DNA from 3 places in the Synergistes jonesii genome. Region 2 is predicted to be linked to each of the others. Evidence: riboswitches for the same ligand, from Rfam matches in the RefSeq annotation. Region 2 holds a riboswitch; each other region holds the start of a gene.
What was found. A riboswitch is a leader RNA that binds a small molecule or an ion and turns the genes downstream of it on or off. The one in region 2 is predicted to bind cobalamin.
Positions count from the first base shown of each region.

Region 1: linked by a shared signal. The riboswitch ahead of EH55_RS12365 (sirohydrochlorin cobaltochelatase) and the one ahead of EH55_RS10250 (methylmalonyl-CoA mutase family protein) in region 2 are both predicted to bind cobalamin.
Region 3: linked by a shared signal. The riboswitch ahead of EH55_RS06985 (TonB-dependent receptor plug domain-containing protein) and the one ahead of EH55_RS10250 (methylmalonyl-CoA mutase family protein) in region 2 are both predicted to bind cobalamin.

Region 1 covers NZ_JMKI01000054.1:3,698-8,759, reverse strand. The annotation lists gene EH55_RS12380 (ABC transporter substrate-binding protein) at 1-319, opposite strand, end outside; gene EH55_RS12375 (ABC transporter ATP-binding protein) at 304-1,065, opposite strand; gene EH55_RS12370 (FecCD family ABC transporter permease) at 1,062-2,081, opposite strand; gene EH55_RS12365 (sirohydrochlorin cobaltochelatase) at 2,084-2,974, opposite strand; cobalamin riboswitch at 3,132-3,345, opposite strand; gene EH55_RS12360 (ornithine cyclodeaminase family protein) at 3,554-4,603, opposite strand; gene EH55_RS12355 (homocysteine S-methyltransferase family protein) at 4,989-5,062, opposite strand, start outside.
Region 2 covers NZ_JMKI01000038.1:35,502-40,563, reverse strand. The annotation lists gene scpA (methylmalonyl-CoA mutase) at 1-166, opposite strand, end outside; gene EH55_RS10250 (methylmalonyl-CoA mutase family protein) at 154-2,361, opposite strand; cobalamin riboswitch at 2,481-2,678, opposite strand; gene EH55_RS10240 (gamma-glutamyltransferase family protein) at 2,717-4,327, opposite strand; gene EH55_RS10235 (uracil-xanthine permease family protein) at 4,573-5,062, shown strand, end outside.
Region 3 covers NZ_JMKI01000031.1:136,212-141,273, reverse strand. The annotation lists gene EH55_RS06990 (hypothetical protein) at 100-1,869, opposite strand; gene EH55_RS06985 (TonB-dependent receptor plug domain-containing protein) at 1,888-3,897, opposite strand; cobalamin riboswitch at 4,016-4,257, opposite strand; gene EH55_RS06980 (NYN domain-containing protein) at 4,781-5,062, shown strand, end outside.

The DNA of each region.
Region 1 (5,062 bases), on a different contig from region 2:
CGACGCGCACGCCGGCGCGCTCGAGCACGCTGCGCAGCTGCGGGTTTTGGCGCTCAGCCAGGCCGCGCGTCAAAACCAAATCCGGCTTAAGGGCCAGTATTTCCTCGGCGCTGCTTCTCGCCGAGAAGCGTTTCAGCTGCGGAAGCGTCTCGCCGTCGTCGTTTTTGGATATCGCGACCAGGCGCTTTTCTTCGCCGAGAGCGACGATATTGTCGGTATGCCCCGGATAGAGTGAGACTATGCGCCTCGCCTCCGCGTCGGCGCGGAAGGGCGAGAGCATAAACATAATGAGAATATATAAGATTATTCTGGGTGCCATGCGATTTTGCCATCCTCCGATCTGTAGCGGCGGAAATTTATCCCGTAAAGCCCGCGCAGGATGTCTCCGTCGAGCAATCCTACCGGGCCGCAGGCTCTGATCTTACCGTCCTTGAGCGCTATAAAGTCGTCGCAGTACGATATCGCGCTGTTGAGGTCGTGCACCGCGGCGACTACGCTTCTGCCCTCCGCCGCGAGTTCGCGCAGCAGCTCGAATATCCGGCGCGAATGGTTCGGGTCGAGCGCCGAGGTCGGCTCGTCGAGCAGAAAGGTCCCCGGCCTCTGAGCGAGCGTCATCGCGAAGAGCACGCGCTGCCTCTCTCCTCCGGAAAGCTCCGTCACCGTGCGGAAAAGCAGATGTTCTACGCCGGCAAGCTCCGCGCTTTCAAGGACTATCGCGTCGTCCTGCCGTCTCATCGGTTCGAGCGCGCCGTGGAAGGGGAGGCGCCCGAGCGAGATGACCTCGTATACCGAAAAGGCCGCCCTGACGCTCGTGCTCTGCGGCAGGAAGCCGACCATGCGGCCGAAATCGCGGCGCGGGATATCCTTTACCTCCCTGGAGCCGAAAGACAGGCTGCCTCCGTAGCGTCCGAGCCCGCCGAGCGTGCGCAGCAGCGTGCTCTTGCCCCCTCCGTTCGGCCCGATAAGCGCCGTGATCCTGCCACGCTCTATTCCGCCGCTTATGCCGTCTATCACCGTTTTCCCGCCGTATCCGGCGCTGAGGCCGCTGAACGCGTAGAGCTTCACGCGCCGGCCTTTCCGCGAATCAATATCCAGCAGAAGAAGGGGCCGCCTATCAGCGCGGTGATGACGCCGACCGGAAGCTCGCCCATCGCCTGCGCGGCTCCGTCCGCGAGCACGAGCAGCAGCCCGCCGCCGAGGAAGCAGAAGACGAGCAGCGGCCGCGTCGAAGGCCCGATAAAGGAGCGCGTAAGATGCGGCACGACGAGCCCGACGAAGCCGATTATCCCGAAAAAGCTGACTACCGCGGCGGTGGCGAGCGATGAAACGGCAAGCAGCAGCGCGCGCAGCTTCTTCTCCTCGACGCCGAGCAGTTCGCCCTGCCCCTCGGAGAGCGAGCAGGCGTCGATCTGGCGCGCGCAGACAAAGGCGGGGACGAACAATATAAGAGACGAGCACCAGACTATGACGGCCGCCGACGGCGACGCCCCCGAAAGGCTGCCCATCAGCCAGAGGACTATCGCTCCGAGGCGGTCGTCCGCGATCGCCTTGAGGAACGTCACGCCGGCGGAGAGTATCGCGTTCATGACGACGCCGGCGAGAACGATGCTGGACGCGCCTCCTCCGCTGCGCGCGGCTATGAGGCTGACGAGCCACAGCGAGGACATCGCGCCTAAAAAAGCCATCGGCACCACCGCATACGAGTCGAGAAAAAAGCCGAGCGCGCCTCCGAACGCCGCACCCGCCGCAATCCCGAGCGTATAGGGCTCTGCGAGCGCGTTAGTAAGCAACCCCTGGAGCACCGCTCCGGACGCGGCGAGAAGCCCGCCGCAGCCGACGGCGGCAAAAAAGCGGGGCAGCCGGATGCTCCTTACGACAAGAGCCTCCGGCGACGCGCCCATGCTTTCGTCCAAAAAGGGATTCAACAGCGCCGCGACGCGGGCGGCCGGTATGTCCCATTCGCCCGCGCCGAGCCTCCAAAGCGCGGAGATAAAGAGCAGCAGGCAGAGCAGCGCCGCCAACCGCAGGCGCTTGCCGCTGAGTTTTCCCCTGTGCCTCGAAAGCTCTTCGGCGTCGGTCATTTTTATTTCATCATATCCTTTATCTTTGCTACGAAGAGCTTCGCTATCCCTTCATCCTCCCCGAGCCCGACCAAGTGTGCCTTGATATCCTTGTAGCCGGCACCCTTCAGCTGGTTGTACCATGACTCGGGGTCATCCCTGCCGGCGAGGTCGTTGTTAGCGTGATCGCCCGCAACGATCATGAGAGGCGAAATAACGAGCGACTTTACGGCTGTGTTGTGTTTGAGGCGCGCGACGACGTCTTCGATCATCGGCGCCGCTTCTACTGTGCCGAGCGTGAAGCGCCCGGGGGCCTTCTTATCGAGCGAGAGCTGAAGCTGGCTGTACATGGCGTTTGCCGCGTGATGCGGCGTGCCGTGCCCCATAAGGACGATCTCCGTCCCGGCGTTCGCGAGATCCTTCGCGAAGCGCTTTACAAGGATATCGGCCATCGCGTCGCAGTCGTCGGCTGACGAGAGATAGGGGCGCGCGAGCTTCAGCTCCCTGAATTCGTACTTTCCCTTTATCGCCGCGAAGCCGTTAACCACGCCCGAAATGTCGTCGTACTCTTCCCCGGGTATGATATGCGTCGGCATCACGTATACGTGGGTGAAACCTTCGTCGTTCATCTGAGCGAGGGCCGACGTCGGCGTCGGGATATTGACCTTCTGCTCCTTGGCTATCTTATTACGGATGATGTTCGACGTATAGGCGAGGCGCACCTCCGTCCCCGGGAAGGCCGCCTTAGCGGAATTGACGAGGTTGTCGATCGCCTTTCTCGCATCCGGCATCGAGGTGCCGAAGGCGACGATCAGGACGCCCTTTTTGTCCGGCTTGTCCTTCGGCGCGCCGGCGTAGGCGACGCCTGACATTACGAGTGTAAACGTTACGAGCGCTATTACAAATGATTTCACGATTCTTTACCGTCCTTTCAAAACCTATCCGGAAAAAGTTCCGGAGCCCATAAAAAAAGACCCGGAAGCGATCCCCCGTGTCCTTACCGTGTCTGCCGGCAGCAGGCCCATAAACTCCGAGCCTGCTGTGAAGACGTTCGCCCGCGCAAACGGATCCCCCCTTGAGCTCTCACAGGCAGGTTTCCTGGCTTCCCTTCATCCTAATCGCGAGCCTTCCCGGAAAAATCCAGTGGCATCCTTTCGCTTTCGTCCGAGCTACAGTGGCGGGGCCGCACCGGCATAGAAAATACGCACCGGTTTCCCTTCCCCTGAGAGACAATATTTTATTGTTTCCGTAATTATAGCAGAATGCCGCCGACATAACATATAATTCAGCGGCTTTCAGCGGTTTTCTCAAGTATTTTTCGGCCAGCGCCGCGCAAAAGGAACTCCCGGCTTAGCCTGGAGTTTTATTCAGGCAAACAGATATCAGGCGGCGCGCGGCCGCCTGATAACAAATAGGCGTACACGACAACTGGGCCGACCCACCCATGCCGGACGCGCCGCTCAAAAAAATCCGGCCCTTAAAAGACACCCGCGCTACAGCTTCATCTTCGTGCCGATTCCCATTTCGAGGGCGCGCGAAAGAATCGCTTGACCCATTGCTATGTCGTTCGTGGAAATTCCTATGTTGCTGCAGACTATCAATTCGCCGCGCTTCGCGCGCCCCTCCTTCAGTCCGGCAAGCATCTCGCCCGTCTCGCAGAAAATTTTCGGCAGCCCGTCGGGGAAGTAGCCCATTTCATTGAAGAGCTCGTGCTCGTCGGAGCTGTCGACGATATACTTGTCCGCCTCAAGCGCGATCGACGGTTCCCAGAAAGTGTTGAGGTCGCACGGCAGAATCGTCTGCCCCTTCCGTACCCATTCCTTTTTCGCGATAGCCATCGGCTTGCGCACGATGAACGTCGCAGAGCTCAGCACCTCACAGCTCTTGACGGCCTCCTCAACGCTCTTCGCCTTGACTATCGGCACGCCGACCTCGCCGCGCACCTGCGCCATCAGCCGGTCCATGCACTCCGGATATTTGTCGTAGATATATATGCGCTCAAGCTTCTTCAGCGTCTTCGCGACGAAGCGGACGTGCCCGACACCCTGCACGCCGCAGCCGAACATGCCGAAGGTCTTTGCATCCGGATGCAGCGCGGCGGCCGCGAGCGCCGTGACGGCCGGGGTCCTCATCGCGGTCAGCCACGTACAGTCCATAACGGCGACCGGCACGCCCGTCATCACGTCGTTCATTATCTGCAGCCCCGTAGTCTGCGGCAGCTCATATTCTCGCGGGTTGCGTGGGAAGCACTCTATCCATTTCATACCGCAGGCCGTTTTGCCGGGGACGTAGGCCGGCATCGCATGGAAAAATACGTCCTCGAAGGGATGTATTCCTATCTTTGCCGGCATCTCGTACTCTTTCTTCCCGTGCGCTGTCATCGCGTCCTTCACTATAGCGAGCGTTTCCTCGACGCTCGGCCCCGCCTTGATGCATTCAGATCTTGTTAACCAAAGTATCTCCTTCCCAAGGTCGAGCTTTGTCTTCAGATAAGCGTGCTCCTTCTTAAACGCCTTCAGCTGTGCTTCATTCGCGGTGTACATGCCCAAGCCCCCTGTCCGTTCCGCTTCTGTTCTAAGCCCAAAAAACTATAATTGAAATATTTATTTTAAAAACCCTATACTTCAATTATTATATTAACATTCAAGCGAATGTTCAAGTATATTTTAACATTATAATCTGTTACAGTATATATTTATACTCTTATATACACTATTTTATAGTGCGCCGCGCCGGAAGAGGAGAAAAATATCGCCGCCACGGAGGCGGACGATTAAAAAACTTATCAGGCACGGACACCGGAAAAATTTTCGCGCCTGTCTGACGACAAAAAAGGATCTCCCAGCTTAGCCGGGAGTTTTATTCAGGCAAAAAGGGCGCGCCGCGTTTTTGACCGCGGCGCGTCGTACCTGTGCGAAATTTTATTTTTTAGCCTTCGGCTTCCAGCTTCGCCCTGACCTTTTCGGCGAGGCGCTTGATGTAGGCCGGGTTGGAGCCGCAGC
Region 2 (5,062 bases):
TGTAAAGCGGTTCGACGTCTATCTGTTCCATCGTGCGGTGCATCAGGCTTTCGAAAGGCTTTCCCGTCTCTTCTTCCACGCTGCGCTTCCATTCTTCGAAGCTGAGCCTGTGCCTCGGCTCCATATTCAGCTTCAGCTTTGTGAGGTCAGGATTTACGAACGGCATTTTGATTCCTCCCCTCTGCAGGGCTCCGCGGCGTTTATCGCGCTCTCCTGTATCGACTTTAATATTTCGTAACAGTTGGCCCTGACGTGTATGAAATCATCGACTCCAGCCTCTACGTATGAATCTTTGAATTCCGGCGCCGGCGCTCCCGCAAGAAGGACGCGCATGCTCGGCACGGCTTTCTTTATGCCGCGCGCGACCGACGGGACGAGCTCGGGATAAGTGTCGTCGCTGGAGCATATCACGGCGACGTCGGCTCCGGATTCTATGGCCGCCTTCGCCGCCTCTTCCGGCGTCGGGAAGCCGTTGTTTTTCAGAACTTCGAAGTGCGCGACTTCCATGAAGCCTGTGCTGAAGTCGGCGCGCGCTTTATGCTGTGGGATAGGCCCCATGTTCGCGAGGAATATGCGGATGCTTTTGCCTGTGCTCTCCATGAATTCTTCGGTCCTCTTGCGCAGCGCCTCGAATTCTTCGGTCCAGCGGTGGACGCCTATCGCTTTGGCGCTTTCGCTGCCGCAGAAGCCGTCGTCGAGGGTTTTTCTCACGTCGCCGAGCGTGGCTCCCGCCATGTATGCGTCTATCACCGCGTCGACAAAGCCTTCGTCGCCGTCGTCAAGCGTCCGCATGATTTTTTTGAGGCATTCCGCCGCGTGTTTCCCGTCGGCCATCTCGCGGAACTCCGCTACGGCCTTAGACCTTTCTTCGTAGAGGGCCTCCCCTCTCGGCGAAGAAATTTCCAGGGGTTTCTCCAGCGTGTTCGGATACATATTCGTACCGACCGCGCGGTCCTTGCGGGTCGCGAGATTTTTCATGCGCTCCTTCAGAGTTTTTTCTATATCCTCCTGCACGCCGCCCGCTTTGAGCGCGCTGTACATGCCGCCGTAGCTCTCGACCTTCTGTATCACGGAGAGTATAGCGTTCGCGCACTGAGAGGTGAGGCGCTCGATGTACCACGAACCGCCGGAGGGGTCTATCGGCTGAAGCATGTCGAACTCCGTCTGGAGCATTATCTGAATGTTTCTCGCTACGCGTTGCGAAATCTCGCCTCCTGGGCGCACGGCGTCGTCGAAGCAGGTCACCTGCATCGCGTCGACTCCGCCGACCGCGCCGGAAAACGCCTGCGTCGTCGAGCGCAGGATGTTGACGTAGGGGTCGTAGACTGTCGGCGTAAAGCGCGAAGTGCGGGCGAAGATGTCGATCTTTCCGTACTTTTCCACGTCGACGCCGAACGCTTCGATTACCTGCGCCCATACCGTCCTCGCAGCGCGCAGGCGCGCTACCTCCATGAAGAAGTTCGTGCCGAGCGAGAAGCTGAATTTTATCTGCGGAATGCTCTTTTCGGGCTCTATGCCGCGGAGCTGCATCGCTCTGATGTAAGCTATAGCCGCGCTCATCGCGTAGCCCGTCTCCTGCGTCGCCGAAGCGCCGCCGTTGTGGTAAGCGTCGCCGCGAACGAGCAGCGTCTTCAGCTGAGGAGCGTTCTTCTCCGTCCATTTGGCCGCAAGGGCCATTTCGTCGTAGAGCTCGTCGATCGGCAGCGGCAGAGCGCCGTTCTCGGCAAGCTCCCCGAGCGGGTCTGCGCCGATGCAGCCGGCCGCCCTTTTAAACCTTTCTCTCTCTCCGTGCGCGCGCGAGCGCGCCGCAGTAAGCGCGAGCAGCGGGACCGCCGAGGCTCCGGCGTATATTTGCAGCGGAGTCTTCGTGAAGTCGAGTCCGTCGAGCATTTCGTCGGCGTCTTTCAGCGTCGAGAGCGAAAGCCCGCGGTAATCTCCTTTGAAGAGATCCTTATCTGGGTCGAGCCCGAGCCTCGTACATTTGTCGAGCTCAAAACTCAGCACGGTAGCGCCCTTCTTGAGCTCGTGCTTCACCGCTTCGTTGGCTTCGCGCGGCAGAACGTTCGCCGAGCCCTGAGCTATCTCCCAGGGAGACGCCATATAGCCCTCGCTCTTTGTGCCGCGCAGAAACGGCGCCTCGCCCGGCAGGCCGTCGACTCCCGGCAGCTTTTCGAGATCGTCGCGCGTGTAGATCGGCTCCAGCGTGATGCCTTCGTAGGTGCGGGTGTACATGCGTTTTTCGAAAGGCGCGCCCTTAAGGGCCGTTACCGCTTCGCCCTGCCATTCCTCCTTGCTGGGCGGCGCGAACTCTTCGAAAGAGACCGGCGGGAATCCGCTCGTCTTCACCTCTGTTTCGTTCATCCGAATGCTTCCCTTCCCTAAAAGTTGCGCGGGCATAAAAAAAGACCGCCCGCGGGCGGTCTTAACAGTTGCTGCGATCAAGTTGCTGCAAACGCACTGAGCAACCCCCGCCCGCGCAGGAATTGCCGCAACTTTGTGCAGAATGGTATCCTGGCTTGCCGTTCATCCTCCATCGCGCCTTCCCGAAAATTCCAGTGGCATAATGCGATCTCGTCGCGGCTTACAGTGGCGGGGCCGTTCAGGATTTTCACCCGATTCCCGTTTTCTGCAGCAATATTTTTATTTATGTTAATCATACGCTAAGTTGCGCCATTTCGTCAACAATTTATTTCGGCGCAAAACATTTTGCGAAATTTCAAAAAACTGCGACGTATCCGTCGGCCCTCGGCTCGGTCGCTCCGGCGAGCGCGCCGCCCTCGCTGCGGATTATCGCCTGACCGCGGCCGTACGACGTACCGTCGGCGTCGACCCTGACCTCGTGCCCCATATCGGCAAGCTCCTTGAGTATATGGTTGGGCACGCCCTGTTCGAGCGCGACTTTTTTCCCCGAGAGCCACTGGAAGCGCGGAGCGTCGAGGGCTTCCTGGGGGTTCAGCGCGAAGTCCGTCATGTTAGCGATCAGCTGCACGTGTCCCTGCGGCTGCATGAACGCCCCCATCACACCGAAGGGGCCGACGGCGCGGCCACCCTTTGTTATGAAGCCTGGGATTATCGTGTGATAGGGCTTTTTGCGCGGCGCGATGCAGTTCGGGTGCTCGGCGTCTAAAGAAAAATTATTCCCGCGACCGTGCAGCGCGATGCCGGTACCGGGGACGCAGAGCCCCGAGCCGAAGCCGATGTAGTTGCTTTGAATCATGGAGACCATATTGCCCTCTCCATCCGCCGTCGCGAGGTAGACCGTGCCGCCGGACGCGCCGCCTTTGGATGTGAAGAGCCCGGCTCTCTTCTCGTCGACGCGCGCCGCCTGACGCGCAGCGAATTCCTCTGAGAGCATCTCCGATACTTTTTTGCGCATGAAGCTGCTGTCCGCGACCTCGGCGAGAGATTCCGCGAAGGCGAGCTTGAGCGCCTCTATCTGCAGATGATAGCTCCGCGTGCAGTCGCGCTCTCCGAGCCGCAGCCTTTTCAAAACGTTCAGCGCCATAAGCGCCGTGATCCCCTGCCCGTTTGGCGGCATCTCCCAGACGTCGCAGCCGTTGTAATTCACCGATATCGGTTCGACCCATTCCGGCGCGTAGGCGGCGAGGTCGTCGGCGCGGAGGGCGCCGCCGCTCTCCCGTGAAAATTTGTCTATCCTCTCGGCGAGCTCTCCGCGGTAAAACGCTTCGGCGTCCGTCGCGGCTATTTTTTCGAGCGTCCGCGCCTGATCGCGGCAGCGCCATATCTCTCCGGCCTTCGGAGCCTCGCCGTCGTTAGTGAAGGCCTCGAATAGATGAGAAAATTTTTCCCCGCGCAGCTCTTTCTTCATAAGGGCGATGCGCCTCTTCCACAGCAGCGCCGCGGTCGGAGAGACGGGAAAACCGTTTTCCGCGCATTCTATCGCGGGCTCTATCGTCTCCGTCAGCGGCAGCCTGCCAAACTTCGCCGAGAGCGCCGCCCAGGCGGCCGGCGCGCCCGGCACCGTCACGGTATCCCATCCGTAGAGCGGCATGCTGCCGCCGTATCGCGCGCGAATCTTTTCCGCGTCGGTAAGCGCCGGCGCCCAGCCGCTCGAATTGAGCCCGTGCAGCCTGCCGCCGCTCCACACTATTGCGAAGGCGTCGCCGCCTATGCCGTTGCTTACCGGCTCCGTCACGCTGAGCGCCGCCGCGGTCGCGACCGCCGCGTCGACGGCGTTGCCTCCGCGCCTCATCGCTTCTACGCCGGCCTGAGCTGCGAGCGGCTGAGTCGTCGCGACCATCCCGCGCGAAGCGTATACGAGAGTGCGGCGCGACGGATATTTATAGCGCAGTGGATCGAATTTCATGGCAGATGACCTCCGCTGAAAAAATTTTTGACGCGCGACACCTTCTGAGCTCTGCTCTCCGCCGCGGCGCGCGCCCCTTTTTGCGTCTACGCGATAATTTTATCACGCGCCGGCTGCGCGGCAAAATGATTTTTGCACGGCGCGCGATTTGCCAGGCCGCCCTGTAGCCAAATCGCTATAAATCTCCTATAATACTTTCCGGCATAAATTTGCAACCGCTTGCAAAAATTCTTCGGAGGTGCAACATGGCAAAGAAAAAGTTGGTTTACGGCATTGACGACCGCCCGCCGCTGCCTATTATGATACTTGCCGGCGCGCAGCACGTTTTGACGCTCTTCGGAGCTACGACGCTCGTGCCCCTCGTTCTCGGCCCGGCCATGGGCATGACGACAGCGCAGATCGGCGCCTTTATCGGATGCGTTTATTTCAGCATGGGCATCGCGACGCTCTTCCAGACGCACCCAAAGATCGGCTCGGGGCTCCCGATCGTCCAGGGCTCGAGCTTCAGCTTCATCCCGCCTATCATGACGATCATCGGCGCGTATAAGGCGATGGGTCCCGACGTGGTTATGCAGTACGTCGGCGGCGCGCTGATCGCCGGAGGCGTCGTCCTTTCGCTTCTCGGCTACAGCAGGCTTATCGGACGCGTCAGAAGGATAATCACGCCGGTCGTAATAGGTCCTACGATAATGGCGATAGGCTTCTCGCTCGCGCCGACCGCCATTCAGTACAACG
Region 3 (5,062 bases), on a different contig from region 2:
AGATTCCTCCCAAATCTGTTTTGTTACGCTGATTTTTTGTCCCAATTTCCGAGTTTCGCGCATTTCACGCGCAGTATTTTTTACGCCCCAGCCCCCCTTTCAGCGCCTTTTCCGCTGCGCTGCGGCCAGCAAGGCCGGCAGCGCAAGCGCCATCGCGCCAACGCCCGAGTTGCAGCCGCCGGTGCCTGCTCCGTCGCCCTCCCAGGGCTTTTCCGGCGCCGGTATCTCTACAGGCGTGCTCTCCGCTATGACTACGACGTTTTCCGGCGCGAAGTAGAGGCCCGGCTCTGTTATCTCAAAGCTGAGAGTTTTGTCTTTCAGGCTCGCGGGGAATGTGTCGTAGCCGCCGCCAAGCCCCGCTTTTTTGCGCGCCATCGCCCAGAGCGACGCGCCCGCCGCCGGTTCGTAGTCGAAGTTCTTTATCGTGAAGGCCGCCGCCGCAGCGGAGCCGTCCATCGACGCCGAGATGGTGTTCAGCGGCTTGAGAGAGGCAAACGACGCGCCGTTTTGCACGATAGAAGGATAGCTGCCGTCGTTCACTGCACGTGCTATGGGCTCCGGCGCGTCGGCGTTGACCGCGGTGACGGTCATCTCGGCGCCGCTTACCGAGACGTCCGGGAGCTCCACGGGGACGGAAGCGGGTATAATCGTGCCGCCGCCGGAAGAGGAGACTGCCGAAAGCGGCGCTGCCGCAGAGAGCGTCCCCTTGAGGTCGGCGGCGCTGAATAAGGTCCAGCTGCTGCCGCCGTCGTAGCGCGCGAGGCCGTCTCCGGCGCGCGCCCAGAGATAGCCGGTATCCGGGTCGTAGTTGAAGCCCATCTGGATGCCATAGCTGCCGGCAAAGCTGCCTATACGCGTGCCGATGTCGCCGGCGGCGAGCTTTTCTTCCGTCGTCTCGTAGACGACCATCTGGTGGCTGCCCTGCACTCCCTCCGGCGCCGTCCAGGTGGTGCCGTGCAGGAATACGCGCCCGTTTATGAAAGCAAGCCCGCTGAACATGTAGTACCATTCAGGAAAGCGTGCGTGGGTCTCTTCTCCGCGCGCAAGCAGAGTCGACTCAAGCGTCTCCAGGTCGCAGACCTCGATCGTCGTTTTTTCATTGTAGCCGCCGTCAGTGACCTGGTAGCCGCCGAAGCTGCAGACGTAGAGCTTACTGCCGACGCGCGTATAGACGCCGTCGTTCTGCCCGTCCATGTTGCGCCCTGTCATGTCGGCGCTGGCTATCACGTTGAGGTCTTTGTCGAATTTCCATATCTGGTTCGGCCCATAGGCGACGCTGGGCTGCATCGGGTCGCCGGCGGTGTCCGTTATTATCGCGTAGAGATATCCGTTGTAGGAGAAGAGCCCCTCGCCGTGTTTGCCTCTTATTTCAGGGTGCGCCCATACTTTGTTTTCCGCGTAGGCGTCGTTCGTCATCACGACGCGCGAGATGACGGCCTTGTCGTAGCCGGTCGCGTAGAGGTAGTTGCCTATCGTGGCCATCGCGCGGATGTTTTTCACCGAGCAGGTGAACTGTTTGAGCGGCCTGTTCCAGTTGGAGGGGACGGTCCAAGCGCTTCTCGGCCCCGGGTCGAAGACGTCTACCACGTCCGGCGTGGAGCCACCGACGCCTGTGTAGAATGTGAGCGCTACGCGCAGTCTGCCCTCCGCGTCGAGGAATGGCCGGATGCCGTTGCCCTGGTTGCCGCCCATGTTGGACTGCAGCGGCGAGAAGGGGGCTTGCGAGCCCGTGATGATGCCGAGCGAGACCGGGTCGCTGTAGGTGGTCTGGCGCGTGAAGAGCAGGTCGGCGGAGGCGCCCGCCGCCGCGAGCAGAATTACGAGCAGCGCCGATAAGAGTATCTTAAATTTCTGTGCGCGGGTTTTCATTTTCCTTTGCCCCTTTCTTTAAAACGTCCATATCAGCGACGCGTAGAAGGTGCGCCCCTGCAGCGGGTACCACATTGTACGGTCCGGCCCGTAGCCCTCGGCGAGGAAGAGGACGTCCGGCCCCTTGTCGAATATGTCGTCCACGCCGACGACGAGTTTGAGGTCGTCTTTTATGCTGTAGCACAGGCCTACGCCGAAGGTGAGCAGGTCGTCTTGTTTGACCTCCTGGTTGCGGTCATAGAAGTTGTTGCCGATGTAGCGCGCCTCGGCGAAGGCCGAGAGCCGCTTGTTTTTCAGCAGGTTGTTGCGTGCGACGCGCAGGAAGCCCTCGTATTCGGGGCGGTTGGGGATCCTCATGCCGTCGTAGGCTCCGGGAGTTTTGTTCACCGCGTCCATCCAGGTGGCGGAGCCGTAGACTTCCCAGTCGTCCCATTTTATCGAGCCTTCCAGCTCAAGGCCCTTGATGTGCGCTTTGCCCACGTTCTCATAGCGTGCGTAGCGCGGATTGACGACGAAGTATTCTATCAGGTTGTCCACATGGCTGCCAAAATATGTGAGGGTGACTTCGCTTCTGCCTTTGAACAGGTCTCCCTTCCAGGTGACGCCGGCGTCCCACTGCGTCCCCTCCTCCCAGTCGAGCCGCGGATTAGGTATGACGAAGGCGCCGTCGCCGTAGAGTTCGTACATGTTGGGCGCGCGGTTGTAGCCGCCGTATGTAACTTTCGCGCTCCAATGTTCGTCGAATTTGTAGTTGAGCGCCGCCCCGCCGGAAAATTCGGTGCGGCCGTCGGCGTGGTTCCAGCGTATTATCGGCGTGAGCCAGAATTTATCTTTGGCGCCTATGCTTATCGTGTCCTGTACCTGCCCGTTCCAGGCGTAGCGCGTATGTTTTTCAATTCCGGCGAAGTAGTTTATGACGTCGCCCTTGGTGCGGAGCGTTTCGTCGTACCAGTTCCAGAGGAATTCCAAGAGGTGGCTGTCCCCCGCCGGCAGGGAGCCGTCTATCGCGACGCCGTAGCGGTCAGTCTCGTATCTGTTGTGTTTATACGACGAGCCGGGCAGTCCGAACTGGTTGTCGCCGTCTTTAGGGTCGTCGTATTTTTTCTCCTGACGCAGGTATTCGAGGCGGACGCCGAGGTCGAGCTCTCCTATCTTGCGGCGGTGCGTCGCCGCAAAGTTCCACTGGTCTGTGACCTGCACGGCGGTCGGCTCCCAGTATCTGTCGCTCTCTATGCCCATCACCGGCAGAGGCAGGTCGCGGTCGTTGCGCTTCCACGCACCTTCTATGGTCCAGTTTTCGTTCTGCCATTTGACGAGCGCGTCGCTGTTCTGGTAGGAGTTGTTTTTGCGTTTGACCTCGTAGTCGTCGTTCTGGTCGTATTCGTTACGGGTGTTGAGGTATGTGAAGTCTCCCCTCGCCTGGTCGCGCGTTACGCCGACGAAGAGCGCGCCGTCCCCCAATTTCGTGCTGTAGGCGGCGTTTGCGAGAAAGCGGCCGTAGGAGCCGCCGCCTGCAAGCAGCGTGCCGCCGCCCCTGTCGTCGGGCTTTTTCGTTATGATGTTGATTACGCCGCCCATCGACGCGCCGCCGAAGCGCGCCGGGATGTAGCCGCGGTAGACTTCGATACGCTCGACGTTTTCCACGGGGATCGTGGAGAGGTCGACGGCCGCCTCGCTGCCCAGGTTCATCAGTACGCCGTCGACGTATACGGCCACCTGCGACGGCGTGCTGCCGCGCACGGAGACGGTAGTATAGGCGCCGCGCCCCTTGAGCTCTATCACGTGCAGCCCCGGGACCTGCTTGAGAAGTTCGGGAAGGTTTTTCTGCTCCCCCTTCATCTCCTGGGGCTTGATGACGGAGACGGTGCCGGGCGAGAGGAGCAGCTTGTCCTCTTCTTCGGAGTCCGCCGTGACCCGCTCCTCTGGCAGCCGCACCGGCTCCTCCGCGGCGCATATGCGGGGCGGCGGCGCCGTTAGCGGGGCGAACGATAAAAGGAGCAAAAGTACGAGATACATTTTCTTCTGCAAAGCGACGACCTCCGAACATATAAAAATTACGCGGGAGAGGTGCAAACGCCGTCTCCCGCGTAGAATTACACAGTCTTTATTCGCCGGTCAGCCGCTGTCTGCGCCCTCTGCGCGCTTGAAGCCCGTATATCGCGCGGCAGGTTTCCCGACTCTCGGTTCCCCGGGCCGCGCCTTCCCATCTTTCGACAGTGGCTGAATGCGGCTCGGTCTGCGGAGGCGACGTACGCGCTCTCCGCTTGCCGATTACGGTGGCAGGGGCCGTTCCGGCTTCTCACCGGATTCCCTAACTCCGCGGATATGTCTTTATTAAGATGCTATATTACACATCAATGCTAAACTACCACCTGCCGACGGCTTTGTCAAATCATTTTTTTGACGGGAAAAACCAAACGGGTTTCCATCGCTCTGTTTCTACTTATTCGCCGACGCCGTGTATCGTCTTTCCGTCGACCGCCGTTACGCGCGCTTTTGACGTTCGATCTCCAGCCAATTCAACAAAGAGTCGAAGTCCGCCCGGAAAAGGCGTCGCGATATCGAAGCGAGGAAGGGGGGATGTCATATCGCCCCCGGCTGGATTCTGGTTTACAAAATCGAAACAGGATAATATTCTTCGAGCACATTGGAACACAGAGCGACGTCTTTTAACACCATTTTGGCAGCGTACCTTCTTTAATTCTGAGGAACTCTTTTTGCGATGTCAGTCTATGTCAGTCTTTATTTACTGAAAATTATGAATAAACACTAAAAATATTGTTTTATACCAGTATCCATGATATATTTATCCATACAATAAGCCCTGTGGCGAATAGCCCACAGCCCCCCGGTCGGTCTCGGCTTCGAATTGGAGTGCGGACGCGGGGTCTTTTTTTAGGAGTGATTTCCTTTGAGAAAAGCGGCCTTTTTCATCGACGGCTTCAACCTTTATCATTCGCTTGACACAAGAAAAGACTTTCGCAAATATAAATGGCTCGATCTGTGGCGTTTTTCAAAACTCATCCTCCTTCCAAATGAAGAACTTGCCGACGTTTACTACTTCACGGCCTATACGGATTGGAACCCCGACCGCAAGAAGAGGCACCAGGTTTATGTCCTCATGAATGAAAGCGTCGGCTGCAAGGTCGTTTTAGGAAAATTCCTTAAAAAAGACCGTACCAGCATGGTCAAA